Regions from separate parts of the Paenibacillus sp. Y568 genome, predicted to be linked through region 2. Evidence: riboswitches for the same ligand, from Rfam matches in the RefSeq annotation. Region 2 holds a riboswitch; the other holds the start of a gene.
The links. Region 2 has a riboswitch for cyclic di-AMP ahead of AC1D7X_RS08060 (TrkH family potassium uptake protein). Riboswitches for the same ligand answer to the same signal wherever they lie in the genome.

Region 1: it holds a riboswitch for cyclic di-AMP, as region 2 does, so the genes downstream of both, AC1D7X_RS06245 (alpha/beta fold hydrolase) here and AC1D7X_RS08060 (TrkH family potassium uptake protein) in region 2, are expected to answer to the same signal.

Annotation. Positions count from the first base shown of each region.
Region 1 is NZ_JCAIUM010000003.1:236,864-245,528, reverse strand. Features, by position in the region: gene AC1D7X_RS06265 (S-layer homology domain-containing protein) at 1-1,332, shown strand, start outside; partial or broken gene AC1D7X_RS06260 (stalk domain-containing protein) at 1,596-1,970, shown strand; gene AC1D7X_RS06255 (hypothetical protein) at 2,122-2,430, opposite strand; partial or broken gene AC1D7X_RS06250 (GNAT family N-acetyltransferase) at 2,459-2,539, opposite strand; gene AC1D7X_RS06245 (alpha/beta fold hydrolase) at 2,634-3,416, opposite strand; cyclic di-AMP (ydaO/yuaA leader) riboswitch at 3,428-3,589, opposite strand; gene AC1D7X_RS06240 (zf-HC2 domain-containing protein) at 3,785-4,681, opposite strand; gene AC1D7X_RS06235 (RNA polymerase sigma factor) at 4,681-5,163, opposite strand; gene AC1D7X_RS06230 (ABC transporter permease) at 5,696-6,994, opposite strand; gene AC1D7X_RS06225 (ABC transporter ATP-binding protein) at 6,987-7,892, opposite strand; gene AC1D7X_RS06220 (ABC transporter ATP-binding protein) at 7,894-8,665, opposite strand, start outside.
Region 2 is NZ_JCAIUM010000004.1:250,214-258,878, reverse strand. Features, by position in the region: gene sdhB (succinate dehydrogenase iron-sulfur subunit) at 1-97, opposite strand, end outside; gene sdhA (succinate dehydrogenase flavoprotein subunit) at 162-1,907, opposite strand; gene AC1D7X_RS08075 (succinate dehydrogenase cytochrome b558 subunit) at 1,920-2,588, opposite strand; gene AC1D7X_RS08070 (LysR family transcriptional regulator) at 2,845-3,744, shown strand; gene AC1D7X_RS08065 (potassium channel family protein) at 3,874-4,542, opposite strand; gene AC1D7X_RS08060 (TrkH family potassium uptake protein) at 4,582-5,922, opposite strand; cyclic di-AMP (ydaO/yuaA leader) riboswitch at 5,986-6,152, opposite strand; gene AC1D7X_RS08055 (CPBP family intramembrane glutamic endopeptidase) at 6,584-8,206, shown strand; gene uvrC (excinuclease ABC subunit UvrC) at 8,300-8,665, opposite strand, start outside.

The DNA of each region.
Region 1 (8,665 bases), on a different contig from region 2:
TATTTAGCAGGAGTTCCAGACGATATTGTGCCGAATTGGAGCTTAGAGCAACAAGAACAAGCCGCTGCTCTTGTAAATGCCCTCAATGGAGGATTGAGTCATACCCCTTCCCAACCCAAGGGTATGACTCAATCTCTATTTAATGCTGGCTACAAAGGTGCTGGCTCTAGTAATCTATCTTACGGACGTCTTTCATTATATGATACTGTCCTGTTCGGTTATATGTCAGATAATTCAGCAAGTAACATTAATCGCGTAGGGCATCGAAGATGGGTAATCAATCCTTCTATGACAACAACCATGTTCGGTTATGTATTTAAAGATGAGAAAACTAAGTCGCCTTTTAGTTCCATGTATGCTTTTGATCAAACACGCGCGAAGGATCAAGTCACCTATGATTATATTAGTTGGCCTTCTGCTGGCTACTTCCCAGATGACGTATTTGCTACCAAGGATCCATGGTCCGTATCTCTAAATGTATCTAAATATGATAATAAGCGTACAAAAAATGTCCGTGTCGTTCTCACAAGAATCTCAGACAATAAGACTTGGAATTTCAGTTCTAGTGATAACGATACAAACGGTAAATACTTTAATGTCGAAACGTCAGGTTACGGCATACCCTACTGCATTATTTTTAGACCTAATGATATTAAAGATTGGAAAGAAGACGATCGGTTCAAAGTAGATATTCGAGGAATTTACAATATTTCTGGGCAAGAAACCAGCCTTTCCTATGAAACCACATTTTTCAAAAATGTACATGATATAAAGGAAGTAACCACTACGGAGCAAGTCAGTGCATGGGCGATAAGTGATTACACGAAAGCTAAGAACAATGGGATTATCGACAGTCGTTACGACAGAAATTATCAACAACCTATTACTAGACAGACCTTCACAGTAGCCGGGTTAAAAGTATACGAGCATGTGCTAGGGAAACAAACTGGAACGGTAAACAATCCCTTTAAAGATGTACAAGAACAACAAATCGCTTATGCCTACCAATTAGGCCTAATCAAAGGGACATCGTCAAATACCTTCTCTCCTCAAAAAACGTTAACCCGACAAGAAGCCGCAACCATCTTAGTTACGATTTATGAACAAGTCAACAAGATCAAACAGTCTAATAAGGCGACTCTTGCGGTAGCTAACCCTTTTAAAGATGATGCAAAGATCAGCGCATGGGCCAAAGAGAATGTCTATAAAGCCGTAAATCTAGGACTCATGAGTGGACTAAGTAATCAACTGTTTGGGCCTTCCCAGCAAATTACGCATGAACAAGCCTATGTGACTCTTCAGAGACTCTTGGAGAAGCTAGAAACAGAGTAATCAACATAAAGGTGGCCTTTCGTTATATCAGAGAGGTCACTTCTTTTTAATTAGGTAACCTTTTATTGGTTTTAAAGTCTTATTACTTACAGGCGACATGAAAATTAACGAACTACAACGAAGACACCTGACCAAACCCCATTAGAAAAGAGGGTCAAAGAGGTGAAGTTACTACGTTATTTCTCTTTACTTAGCGTTTCAATTTGTGCATTTTCAACTTTCGGGTTGCATTCCGTTAGCGCCGGGATGGTGATGGAGAACCGAAACAGCTGGATACGGTAAGCGTAATCATAGACGATACACTTATGGTACCCGCACGATTTATCTCCGAAGTGTTTGGAATTAAAGTTAGTTATAACCAAACAACAAACGTTGTTCAGCTAACGGATCCAAGAATCCTTAGCTCAGAAAGGCTTACACCCATTGATGAAATGCAAAATATAAATGAATCCTTTAACGACTTGATCGTACCTACAAATGTGATATTTTCTACTCATCCCACAGACGACGACAATAATAAACTAATGATAGAAGTATTCAATCACTCTTCTCAAACCGTGGACAAAGGCCGCTTAAATAGTAATGTTCTCTTCTTCGCAAGTAAATCAAACATATCTTTTATCGGTAAACACCATTGATGATGAGCCCATTCGTTATGTATTTTGCAATTATTTTGTAACACGTTGAGTACCGTTGTGTGGTTATTCCTATCAATAAACAAAGACAAAGAGGAGCTACTCCGCTGAAGTAAGCTCCTCTTCTATATTTAAAGTCTTTCAATGAAATAGATTACTCCCCCAACACATCTGCTCTTAATTCGCTTGCAACTTCCGTCATGATGGGAATCACTGCTTCATTCGTGCCGGAAACATATATATCTCCCTGATAGTGTCTGAATGGGATCTTAGTATCATTGTAGCTCCACATGAAGAAATCCCCTTCAATGGACATGCTTGTAGCTCCTGTCACGGTAAACACAGGGGTATATTCAAAATCCGGTTTAGACGCAAAATACTGTTTACACTCGTGTAAGGATATGGTCTGTTCTGAAATGCCATTCTCCTGAAGTGATCTTGTAATTCGATAGCGTTGACTCATTGTAATGCCTCCAATATTAATAATAATTTCATAATTCTTTTGTCATAAATACACTGTATGGGTCTTCCACGTAATTTGCAAATGGTTCACAATATTGAAATCCAACACTAAGGCCCATTTAGGTCATCTATTTTTATTTCCAAAAAAATCACTCCACCATCTCTATAATTTCAATCATTACTTTTATTTTAACATCTACACTTCTATACAACATGTTGATCTATTAAAAAATTCAAGAGTAGTCGGTTAAATAATTGAGGCTGACATAGATTACTTGGGTAAATGGCATCATCTACAATCTGGAGTTGTGCATAGGGAAACGCAGCTTCTATGTTCTTCATATGCTTTAGACCCCATTCATTCTGACTGCCAGCCACGCATAATATAGGCACCTGATATCGGGCTGATTGACGACACAAATCGATCTGTCGTAAAGCCATGCGCTGTTTGATTAATTCTGTTGGTCGCTTGTTCAGTAGGTCTTCTCGCATAATCCTATAAGCAGGTGTCCAATGATGGTAGGTCAGTTTAAGTGTACGCAGCAACAACTCCGCTGGTAAATAATACGATAGCCAACTGAAGGTCTCAAATACCTCCCATAGCTTATTCGTCTTGCCAGATAAGTAGCTATCCACTAGCACTAGAGCTCTCACCCGTTCCGGATAGAGATCAGCAAACCTCCCAGCTAGGACCCCCCCACTAGAACAACCGACGAGTGTCACCTTCGAAACGCCTAGTATATCTAGTAACTCTCTCAAATCTTCACATTGTGTGTCAATAATCCGATTAACTTCAACATCCACTTTTCCCGACTGACCATTTCCCCTCAAATCTAGTACGATCACCCTTGCTCTTGTACTAAAGTATTCCACTTGCGGATCAAACATATGGTGTGAGGACAGATGATCATGAACAAAGACTATGGGTACACCATTTCCATGTATCTCATAATATAAAGAAGTGCCATTCAATAGAATCTGGGGCATAATTTCAACGTTCCTTCTCTCCGTACGCTTACGAGGTTAGCTGACGGATTCGGGCTCAAAGAGTAACCCTACTCGAATATTTCGAGATTCACCCCAAGTGAAGAGACGATCACACATTACATCTTCACAGTTGGTTCCCCCGCTCCCTAATGGGAACTCAGCGATATAATTTTTGCAGAATAATAATGTATTCATTAATGACTTCGTTGTTCCTTTTCTTGTTCCAAGGCAATCATCATCATTTAACTATATATCTTAAAAAAATGCAAAAGGAGCCCGCGGTTGACAGGCTCCTCCAGTTGAACAAGTATCCAATTACATCGAATTATATCGTTTCAGATGAAGGCTGTAAAGTGAGTGAGCTATACTCATATCTTTTTCATTTTGTACTCTCTTATTAAAGATATAACCGCAAGAAAAGCAATATACAAAGGAAACCCAATTAATAATATGGCATACAAATCTCGTGTCGCAGTATATGACGACGTAGAAAATCCTCTAATAATTAACTGCCCTAAAAGATAGGATACCGGCAAAAACAACATTTTCATGGTCAAATTAATCACCCTTTTATGGCTACGGAACAGAGCCATAATTAATCCACAAATGACAGTTAAACTCATGGCAATAAGCGAATAATATGATAAGAATAATCTTGGTAAGGTAACTATTCCTCCACTTGGATTGATATCTTTACCATATACCAAAATATCTTCATTTCCATCTGTTAGGTTATAATATACAGCAGCTACATTTTCATCATTCGGATTTAAAATAGTATTATTTATACGAGATTTATTAATATTCCTGTTCCATATGCTATCCCATGTCGTTATATGATAAACATACCCTGTATTGTCCTCTGTAGGATATCTATTAATATCATATCCAGACACTGTATCCTCAAATATAGCAAGTACAGATCCATTATCCATTTCATTTATTGATACACTTTCCTTACTAAACGGAATGTACTCTGGTGCAGTCAAGAAAGCAATTGCTATAACACCAATTACAACCGTAAGCATTATTGAAAATATGGCTGTCTGAATTTTTTTCTTGCGTAATGTAGATTTTATCTTTAATAACGGAGAAGTATCAATATCTGCAGGTAGTTTATAAAAGGCCTTCATCTCATCAAGACAATTCCTACACTCCTCACACTGATCAATATGTTCTTCAAGCATAGCGCATGAGTCATCACTAGCTATATTCTCTATATATAAAGGTAAAATATCTCTAATAATATTACATGTTATTTTCATCAATAATCCCTCATTTCCTCTCTAATTTTATTTTTTGCCCTATGGAAAGTAACACAAGCCCAATTATCTGTTTTGCCAAATAAGTTAGCAATCTGCTTAAAGCTTAACTCTCCAAAGATACGCAGTGTAAAAACTTCCTTATACGGTTCAGAAAGGCCGTGGAGAATCTCATCAAGTTTAGTTGCCTCCTCAGATGAATATAATATTTTCTCCACATCAATATCATTTTTCTGTTCAGGTACTGTATCAAAATTGACCGTTTTTTTATTTTTTCGCAAATATGATATATATGTATTTTTCGCTATTTGACATAACCACACCCGAATATCACAATTTCCCTTGAAACTATCAATTGATTTTATTGCCTTCAAAAATGTATCTGATGTTACATCTTCAGCGATATGTTTATCTCTAGATAAACTATATACAAATAAGTACACATCCTTAAAATATTTATTATATATCTCCTCAAGCTCTGTCACTCTCCCACCTCCTACCAATAAGACGCATGTAATGTGATAATCTTACAAATAATTTTAAAAATGTTCCAGAAATAATCCAAATAAAGAAATGGAGTAAAAAAAGCCTTGATATACCTATAAAGATGGTAAATAACGAGCATTAATAGGACACGTCTGACCAAATCACTCATTGGTTATACTAGTATTATTCGCTAATCATTAGGGGGAATCTAACAATGACTTATGAGGATATATATAACCTACACTTTCAACTTCTCAAAATATATGAGGACAATGAAAAGGTTCCTACTCCTTATCAAAGTGAAATAGATCACTTTAAACGGCAGTTAAACCTTTTTACTGAGGATATCGTTCAAAGGATTTTTGTTCTAAATCAAATACTTAAAATATATGAAAAGAATAGACAAACAAAAATCAAATGGTGCTCTGAGATGTACTTTTAATCTCGTAACCACACTAAATAACCATCCAACAAAAAAACCTTGATAGACCAAGGCATCTGGTCATCAAGGTTTTAAATATTTGTCTCAGACTAAATCTTATAAGCCTTCATCGCTTTACGAAGCTCTTTCATCGTCGGACGTTTACCATACATAAGTACACCTGTACGATAGATTTTGGCAGATAACCAACCGAAGGCCAAAATGGAAACCATAAGAATGAGTATAGATACCCATATTTGCCATACCGCTATTTCTCCTAGACCAATCCTTACAATCATGGTCGTTGGCGATATAAATGGTATGAATGAAGCAACTTTCATCAAGGTCGAATCAGGGGCATTTATACTGAAAGTTCCAATGTAAAAGGCCGCAAGCGATAACATCGTAATTGGCATGACTGCCTGACCTAAGTCTTCTGTACGGCTCACGATCGAGCCAATCGCTGCAAATAATACTGCATACAGGAAGTATCCCAAGACATAGAAGATGAATCCATAGACCAGAACATCCGTACTGACTTGCGATAAATCAATATTGAAATCTGCTAGTAATTCCTTGTTCTGTGGCATGAATAGATTCCCTAGGATTACTAGGACAAATATAGCGATCTGAGTTAGGCCAACTAAGAACATGGCAATAACCTTTCCGAACATTTGAGTTAATGGCGATACACTCGTAATGAGAATTTCCATGATCCGTGAACTCTTCTCTGTTGTAACTTCAGACGCGATCATGTTACCTGTTGTCATAGAAGTAAAGAAGAAGAGAATGATCAGGATGTAGACTACAGCGAAATTCATAGGATTGAAATCTTTCTCTGCACTGGCTTCTGTTCCGGCTTCACTATCGTGATTTGGATCTACGTTCTCAGTGTTAAACTGCACAGGTGTTTTTAGCTCCGCGATTTGTTCTGCTGTAAGAGAATCCTTCACGATATACTGTGTCTTAACCGCCTGCAATGCACCTGTAAGATCTGCCTGAACGACAGGATCCAATCCATCATCTTCGTCAGAAGAATAGATAACAGCAGGGAATAACGTTGACTGATCTCCCGAGAACTGTAGATAGCCGTCAATTTTGCCCTCTTCCATATCTTTCTTTAAGACACCTATATCTGCTGTATCATACTTCACGAAGGAGAATTCATCACTGTTCTGTGCCTTCCAGTACGTATCTAGTTCTCCAGCTACTTCTGCCTGTTGAGCATATACGAGACCTACCTTCGTTTCCCCTGACTTTAAATCTTCCCCCGTAAATAACTGAATGAAATAAGGGATATTGATAGCAATAGACATGATAATAGCTAACACTAAAGTTGTTATGAGAAAGGCCTTCGTCTTCACTTTATTGCGAAAAGTAAACCCAATAACAGTACTCATTTTATTCATGAGACTCACCTACCTCTTTTATAAAGATTTGATTAAGTGTGGGTTCCTTGATCTCGAACTTCTCTACAACACTTTGCTGCATGGCTGTCTGTAAGATCCGTTGAGCGGCTGATAATTCTGTAATGGAGATTAGGTAACCACCTTGCTCCTGAACAGTCACTTTACTTACACCTAGGATATCTGCTAATCCAGTGACTTCACTTGTCGTTCCCAGCGCAACTTGTTCACGTGGATATCTTCCTTTGATTTCTTTGATACTCCCCTGAACAATGGGATTGGAGCGATGCATGATTGTTATATGTCTGCATAGTTCTTCAACGTGTTCCATACGATGGGTAGAGAATAGAATACTTGTCCCTTGATCACGCAATTCCTTAACGGTTGATTTCAATAGCTCTACATTTACAGGGTCTAACCCACTGAATGCCTCATCCAGAATGAGAATCTGAGGTTTATGCACGACAGCTGCGATGAACCCAATCTTTTGCTGATTCCCTTTAGATAATTCTTCAATCCGTTTATCGTAATACTCAGGAACCTCGAATCGTTCTAACCAATAGCGAAGGCTCTTATCCGCATCCTTATGCGACATACCACGAAGTTGAGCCAAGTAGCTAAGCTGATCACTCACTTTTATCTTCGGATACAGACCTCGCTCTTCAGGCAAATAACCCATGATTCTCCGAAGTTCATCATTATGTGGTTTACCATTGTAACGTATACTTCCTCCATCGGGATATATTAGCCCCAATACCATACGCATAGTCGTTGTTTTACCTGCACCATTTGCCCCAAGGAGTCCGTAAATCTCCCCCTGCTCCACTTGTAGAGACAGTTCATTAACTGCGGTCTTATCTCCAAATTGCTTAACTACCTTCTCCAACTTTAAAGATTCCATATTATTCTCCCCCCTCCGACTGCGCTGCGGCAGCCTCATCTCTTTGAATCCATAGACTTAATATTTCATCAAGCTCCAACCCTCGTGTCTTCATTAGTTGTATGCCTGAGGCATGTAAGAGATTCTCTAATTGCTTACACTCTGTAGTAATCATTCGTAACACACCCGCAGACTCCTGTTGCGCATACACGATTGCAGGTAAATCTTCTAGAATTGAACGATCACTTTTAACCCATACTTCTTTCCAATTATCCAATAGACTATCTTTCTCAACCATACCGAGGATTCGACCATGATGTACAAGTATAATGAAATCAGCAAGTCTCTTAATCTCATCTACAATATGAGTAGACATCAGGATCGTAGAATCTCCTTGTTCCATATAATCATGAAGCTCTTCAATCATTCTCTTCCAAGCAAAAGGATCAAGTCCAGAAGAAGGTTCATCTAACAAAAGCAATTTTGGGCGTGGTGCCAGTGCTACCGTAATTTCTAACTTTCTTCGTTCTCCCTTGGACATCTTATTTAACTTCGTATTAGTAGGAATGTTAAAAGCCTTCATTAACCTCTGGAACAGCTTGTCGTCCCAATTCGGATACCAATAAGAGCGAAATTTAGCAATTTCCTCGGCAGTCATATGATCCTCTTCGATGTTAGATTTCTCCGAGACATACCCGATCTGTTGCTTAACCTCTGGTGGAATACCCTTAGGATAGGACTGACCGAACCAAGTGATATCCCCTTCGTCTGGTATGACCGTCTGCATTAGCATA
Region 2 (8,665 bases):
GAATCTCAAACTCCTCTGTATAAGGCTTAGAATCCGGCGCATCCTGACGAGTAATAATAAACTTAACATTTTTTTGTGATACAGATGTTTCCGCCATATTAGTTCCTCCCATATGTTTTTAAGCGCCACTACCGATACTTAATTCATCGATAATATTAACGTTACTTTTCCTTCGAATAGTCACGAATCCGTGGTGGAATCAAAGATACATCAATCTCTTCATACGAGATTTGTGGTCCTTCAGGTGTCCACTTCGCTTTCGTAGTCTTCAGGAACTGCTCGTCATTACGCTCAGGATAATCTGGCTTATAGTGAGCACCACGACTCTCATTTCGCATCAAGGCACCCAACGTCATCGCGTGTGCAAGCTCTATCATATTCCATAGTTGACGAGTAAACGCTACACTTGGATTATTAAATCGGGATTTATCGTTCATGTTAATATTCTTGTAGCGTTTCTTTAATTCTTTAATCTTCTCAATCGTAGCTTCGAGCTTGTCATTATAACGTACAACCGTCATGTTATTCGTCATCCACTCACCTAGTTCTCTGTGCAGAACATAGGCATTCTCCGTTCCATTCATAGCAAGGAGATTCTCATACTTGTCTGTCTGTTCTTTCTTATAACGATCATATACCGCAGTAGGTATATCTTCCGCTCTCTTCTTAAGGCCTTTGATATATTCAACTGCTTTAGGTCCAGAAACCATACCTCCGTATATAGCGGATACAAGTGAGTTAGCTCCAAGACGATTCGCACCATGATATTGATATTCACACTCCCCGGCTGCAAATAGCCCTGGAATGTTCGTCATCTGATTGTAATCCACCCACATGCCACCCATTGAATAATGGACTGCCGGGAATATTTTCATAGGAATCTTTCGAGGATCATCACCCATGAACTTCTCGTAAATTTCAATAATACCACCTAATTTAACATCCAGTTCTTTCGGATCTTTGTGGGAGAGATCAAGATAGACCATGTTCTCACCATTGACTCCAAGACCCATATCTACACACACATGGAATATTTCGCGAGTTGCGATATCACGTGGTACTAAATTTCCGTAAGCAGGATACTTCTCTTCAAGGAAATACCATGGCTTCCCATCTTTATACGTCCAGATGCGCCCACCTTCACCACGTGCAGATTCCGACATCAAGCGAAGCTTATCGTCTCCAGGGATCGCCGTTGGATGAATCTGAATAAACTCACCATTCGCATAATATACCCCTTGCTGATACACTGCACTTGCTGCAGTACCTGTATTAATAACCGAATTCGTAGTCTTACCGAAAATAATACCAGGTCCCCCACTTGCTAAAATAACAGCATCCGCAGCAAACGTATGAATCTCCATGCTCTTCAGATCTTGTGCACAAATGCCACGACATACTCCATCATCATCAATAACAGCGGATAAGAACTCCCAATTTTCATGTTTGGTTACTAAGCCTTCAGCCTCATAGCGACGAACTTGCTCATCAAGTGCATACAATAACTGTTGCCCTGTCGTAGCACCCGCAAAGGCTGTCCTATGATATTGCGTTCCACCGAAGCGCCGGAAGTCCAGAAGTCCCTCAGGCGTACGATTAAACATAACCCCCATCCGATCCATCAAGTGAATAATTCCAGGTGCTGCATCGCACATCGCTTTAACTGGAGGCTGATTGGCTAAGAAATCTCCACCATAGACGGTATCATCGAAATGCTCCCATGGTGAGTCTCCTTCCCCTTTGGTGTTAACAGCCCCGTTGATTCCGCCCTGAGCACATACGGAGTGAGATCTCTTTACGGGAACTAGTGAGAATAAGTGAACATGTGTACCTGATTCTGCTGCTTTTATGGTTGCCATCAATCCAGCTAACCCGCCGCCCACAATAATAATATTTGCTGTTGCCATGTAGGTCACCCCTTAACTTAAGACTGTCTTCCATGATTCTATAAAGTTCAAAGCGGTCTGGAACTCAACATTTCGGAAAGCAATTAGTGACAAGATGAATAATACCGATACGATAGCGAATAATCCCATACACATCATTGATGATACGCGTTGTGCACGTGGTCCTACAGTAATTCCCCAGCTGACTAAGAAAGACCAGATCCCATTAGAGAAATGGAACGCCGTGGAAATAACACCGATTAAATATAGAATAAACGTAACAGGATTCATAACTACTGCATGTATAATACCACCCAATTCTTCATGTGTAACATTTCCTAAGGCTACTTGAACTCGTGTCTCATACACATGCCAAATGACAAACATAAAGGTTAGGACACCTGTAACACGTTGAAACAAGAACCGCCAGTTGCGTCCATAGTTATATGATCCATTATTCGGTTGTGATTGATAGGCGAGATATAAACCAAATACACCATGATAGAGCAAGGGTAGCCAAATTAGAAACAGCTCCATGAACAATACGAGTGGTAGACCATTAAGAAATGCTACCCCCTCATTAAACTTCTCAAGTCCCCCTTCAAATGCACCGAAATTCGTCACAAGATGCTCTAAAATAAAGAAACTCAGTGGGATCACTCCGAGAAGCGAGTGAATCTTTCTAGCATAGTAACCCTTCATAAATGACTAATCCCCTTTCCAATAACAGCGTTTTCAAATATCTTTGTTAATAAAACATATACGGACGTGATAAAAGCCGCAGAAAGCGACTAAAACAGCCACATTTCTTAATAATCTGTGAACAACTTGTGGCACTTTTCATGTTACTCCTTTTTAGCTTATAATGGAATTGCAATATAATTATTATTAGTTATAACATAAGCGCATAAGCGAATGAATTGATGTTCCGGTAAAAATGAGATGAGTGAGGTGTACTATGTTTGAAGCGTTAGATGTGTTTGCAATCGTTGTGGAGCAGTCCAGTCTCAATAAGGCTTCTAAGTTACTGAACCTTTCTCAACCCGCTCTATCACGTAAAATTTCCAAGTTAGAGAACGATCTTGGGGTAAATCTATTTCACCGTCGTGGTAAGCGATTAGAATTGACCTCGATCGGACATTTAACTTATACCTTTGCTCTTGAGCAAAGAAAGCTTCAACAACAATTCTTGCGAACATTATCTCAGCATAAAGATGGAAGTCAGATCTCTGTCACTCTTGGGGCAAGCCTAACTACAATTCAAACAACGCTTCCACCACTGATCAATACTTTTATGGAGAAGCATCCCACTGCAGAAATCAAACTTGTTACAGGTAGAACGCATGAAATTGTTTCAGCACTCCGTGAGAAGAAGATCGACGTTGGAATTGTTGCTTCATCCATCCACGAAAGAGGCTTAAACTGTATCCCTTTATTTGAAGATCACTTGGAATTAGTTCTACCAAGACAACACCCCCTTGCCGAATCACCAGCCATTCATATGAACGATTTACATGAGACACCCATGATTATTTTCTCAAGTGGGACATGGTATCGTAAATTAATGGACGACTTATTTGAGAATACGGGTATTATGCCTGATATTCGAATGGAGATCGACTCGTTTGAAGCGATTGTCCGCTTATTACCTACTTGTAAAGCTGTAACATTATTACCCAAATCTTATCTACATCAACAACTTATTGACGATAATGATCTCAAAGTTATTCATATCCCTGATCTCAAAGAAACACGACGAACGACATCCTTAATCTATGGTGAATATACCGAGTTAAGTAAGGCTGCACGGCAATGGATCGAAGAAACAGAATCCTTATTTAATCGCCTAGATTTATGATTTTTATGATTTCACCAAAAAAAGAAACACAGAGAAGGTCAAGGATAATCTCCTTGACCTTCTCTGTGTTTTACGTTCGCATTTTTTTGAGAAATTAGCTACCTCTACCGAAAGTGGTTCTATTCCTATTTAATTGTCATCCATGAGTTCATTCTCAAAATTTTCAATATTCTCGTTAGACCCGATAATGACCATAATATCGCCTGCTCGAACCTGATCCATTGCTGTAGGCGCCACAATAATGCCAGTTGATCTATGCAAAGCCACGATGCTACAGCCAAATCTAGTACGAATATTTATCTCTGTGAGTGTCTTACCATCAAGACATAACGGAGCGTTCATCTCTACAATGCTGTAATCTTTCGAAAGTTCAATATAATCCAGTAAGTTCGGAGTTACCAGTTGATGTGCAACCCGAATGCCCATATCTCGCTCAGGGTACACTACTCGATCTACTCCTAGTTTCTCCAATGCTCTTCCGTGAAGAACAGAGATCGCTTTAGCAACGACTGTCGTTACTCCTAAATCTTTGAGCAGTATGGTTGCAAGAATACTCGTCTGGATGTCTTCTCCGATAGCCACAATACCACAATCGAAATTACGAACACCTAACGATTTCAGCACTTCTTCATCTGAGGCATCTGCCACAACAGCATACGTCAGTAACTCACTCATATCACTTACAATCTCTTCATTTCGATCGATCCCTAGCACTTCATAATTCAGTGCCATAAGTTCTTGAGCAATAGAAGACCCGAACCGCCCCAATCCAATAACGACAAACTGCTGTTTCTTCATCTCTCTTTCAATACTCCTTTAATCATCTCAATTTCTCTTCTACCCTATAATAATTTTACCCTCTGGATGACGATATAACTCTTTGCCTTTCTTCGGACCCAGTGCATATGCCAGTGTAAGTGGTCCAAGGCGACCTGCAAACATCGTTAGACTTATCAGAATTTTACCCGCTAAGGTCAGATGTGTTGTTAATCCCATCGTTAACCCTACTGTACCAAATGCAGAAGTTGTCTCATACAATATCATTAGAAAACTACTGTCTTCTGTCGTAGAAAGTATCATCGCTACACTCATTACAAGCAAAAGTGCAACTAGTGTAATCGTGAGCGCTTTAAATATACGTTCTTGCGCAAACCGGTAGCGAAACAATACGATGTCATCTCGTCCACGTAACATGGAGATCACAGCACCAATAATAAGCGTAAACGTTGTTGTCTTGATCCCACCTCCAGTAGATCCTGGAGAAGCCCCAATGAACATAAGTATAATCATAAAGAATTGAGATGCCTGTCTCATATTACCCAGATCAAGCGTATTCGCACCTGCAGTTCTTGGTGTAACCGATTGGAAGAGGGAGCCAAGGATTTTGCCACCCCAATTTAACGACCCTAATGTTCTTGGATTAGAATACTCGAATACAAATATAACAATGGCTCCGAACACGATTAGAAAGGCTGTCATGGATAGTACTACTTTTGAATGTAAAGATATCCTACGCGTCTTTCGGAAATCGACCATGTCAGATAGAACAATGAATCCAATTCCTCCAGATACAATAAGGAACATCACCACAAAGTTGACGATTGGATCATATACATAACCTGTAAGGCTACGGAAGTCACCGAATAGATCAAATCCAGCATTGTTAAACATTGAAATGGCATGAAAAATACCAAAATATAAAGCTTTTCCAAAGGGCATATCTACTGCCCATCTTACAGTTAACAGAACAGCAGCTGATCCTTCGATAATAAGAGAAAAGAGTAATACTTTTCGAATCAGTCGTACTATTCCTTCCATTGAGCCCTGATTCATCGCTTCTTGAAGGAGCAAACGGTCACGTAGGGATATCTTCCGTTTCAACACAAAGGCGAATAACGTAGCCATCGTCATAAATCCAAGTCCGCCCACCTGAATGAGCATAATAATGACCACTTGCCCAAATGTGCTGAAGAACGTCCCCGTGTCCTGCACGACTAAGCCCGTAACGCAAGTCGCTGATGTTGCTGTAAACAATGCATCAATGAAGGCGAGGGGTTTACCCGTCGTATTCGATATGGGTAAGGTTAACAATACCGTTCCCAGTAGTATAATGGTAGCGAAACCAATAACTAGAATTTGTGGAGGGGATAATCTGAACCAACTATACTTCCATTTCACACGCTTCACCCCTTTTTAAATCAACAAAAAAAGACACTGGAAATCCAATGCCTCTCGGTTGGTTCCTGCTTGCATATCGCCTACGAGGTTAGCTGACGGATTCGGGTATGCACAGCTTACCCTATTCGTTCATTCAACAACGAAATTCACCCCACAAGTAGATAGACTAAATCGTCTCTACAAGAAATGGTTCCCCCGTATTTCATATGAAAATTTGGCGCATTATTAAATTGCATTCCGATTATAATCTTTATCCAGTAACTGTACAAATTGATTTTCTGGACAAATGACTGGATATGGGTTAAATATAAGCGAAAGAACGTATCAGAACAGTGGTTCTCTCTCCATAAGTATGATTACCTTCTTATTCATCTGCTTTGCACCATTTCGAGTTACATTTGCTGGATTTACCGCTAGAAGCTATGCTATGTTATCGTTACTTATAAGAGCATCTAACGAAGTTTATGTTTTCGATGTAAGTTTTTACGAAGTATTACCAAGGAGTAGCGCTCAAAAACTTTAAGTTTATGCTTTCGATGTAAGTTTTTACGAAGTATTACCAAGGAGTAACGCTCAAAAACTTTAAGTTTATGCTTTCGATGTAAGTTTTTACGAAGTAATTCTAAGAAGTAGCGCTCAAAAACTTTTAGGAGGAAATTAAATGAATTCTACGGGACAACCTTTGAAACTTAATATCAACTATAAGGTTCTCGGTCTATGTGGGGTTATCGGTCTGATTCTGTTTATGATATTGCAAGTATTCCCCAGCACCGCATCCGATACACTGGAGCAACCAAGCAAAGAATTAATCACTAAGGATCAAGCAAGAATCGCGGCCACACAATATGCTGAGTCACAACTTCACATTCATGTATTGAGTCAACCCGATGATACTTTGGTCACCTATCAATCTGACTCAGATTTATATGGTTATTTATCTAAAGAGAAGTTAATGGAGAAATACAATACTACTTTCGATCATAAATATCCAACCGAAGTTTACCGCGTCCGTCTGAAAGAAGGTAATACCAATAACTACCTTAATATAGATGTACATATGAATACAGGAGATATCGTATCCTTTTCTCAGAAGAAGAACTCGCCCCTTATTGAACCTACAGAGGAATCGATCAGTACAACAAATAATGTAAGACTTGCAGAACAATGGCTAACCCAATTAGGATATGATTCAAAGACTCTCCAGATCACAGAAAATAAAAAATCGACCCTTACCTATTCGGACTTAAATACTACGATTGGCGAGGCCGTATTACAATTGAAGTTCACTTTCGGATCAGACAGGATCGTCTCCTTTGAACCTTCCTTTTCGATTCCGTCAGAACATACATCTTATGTAGAAAAAGAACACACCAAAGCCGTTTGGATGACCATGCTCGGATATGGACTCCTCACTTTAGCGCTTGGCATACTTGCTATTGTATATAGCGCAATAACGAGAAAGCATACCTCTTTTGTTCGAGGAATATTCCTGAGTTCATTCTATTTCATTGTCTCCATGCTAAGCACATTAAATATGTTGCCCGCCTTGGAAGCCGAGGGACTGACGGGATTAAGTCTAACGTTCGGGTTAATATTCCAGGGTCTCCTTACCTTAGTTATGGCTGCGTTATTGTACTTCTCACTTGTTGGTGGAGATGGCTTATGGCGGAAGGAAACAGGACTTAATCCTTGGCCACGTGCAAAAGAAGCCGGGTATGGTAAATTTGTTCTTCATAGTATGTATGTCGGATATTTATGGGCCCTCATCTTGTTAGGAGTTCAATCCGTCATCTTTTTAATACTCGGTCTGACGCTTCATAGCTGGTCTACGACGGATGCTAGTCAATCCCCGATTAATATGGTATACCCTTGGATTCTACCGCTCATGGCATGGGTAGCTGGAATTTCAGAAGAAGCTGTTTATCGTTTATTTGGGATTAGGATGATGCAAAAGATCGTTAAGAATACCTTCCTAGCGTGTCTCATTCCATCCCTCATCTGGGCGTTCGGCCATACGCTTTATCCTATCTATCCCGTTATTTCAAGACCTATAGAACTAGTCGTTATCGGCTTACTCTTCAGCTTTATATTTCTACGCTATGGCTTTATTGCAGCGATGTTCAGCCATGTTGTGTTCGATAGCATCTTGATGGGTTTCAGCTTACTCACCCTGGAGGACTCCACTAGTATTACAGCAGGTGTGGTGTCTATGGTCATGCCCTTCATCGTTGCGTACGTAATTTATCTTGTCTACTCCAGAAGAAAGAGACTCACCACTGATTAAGACGGTGTCCTATCTCGGACGGAATTATAAGATATAGCGTATCAAGCGATACGTATCCTGCTTATTTTCAAGAAAAAAAAGAGAAGCCGTATGTTACGACTCCTCCTGAAGTGCTGCAATAATCTGAGAGGCGAGTTTCTCGCCAATAGAGAGAGGCCGGAAGTCTTCGACACTGGCCTCTCTTATTTTTTTGAGAGATCCGAAATGCTTCAACATCAGCTTACGCCGCTTTTCTCCTACCCCCGGTATAGCATCGAGCTGTGAGGTAACCATAGATTTACCCCGTTGTTCACGATGGAACGTAATCGCAAAGCGATGTACCTCTTCCTGAATGCGTTGTAATAGATAGAATTCTTGACTATCACGTGGCAGTGTAATCACCTCTGCAGGTTCACCAATCATCAACTGTGAGGTTCTATGCTTCACATCCTTAACGAGTCCGCATACAGGAATAAATAA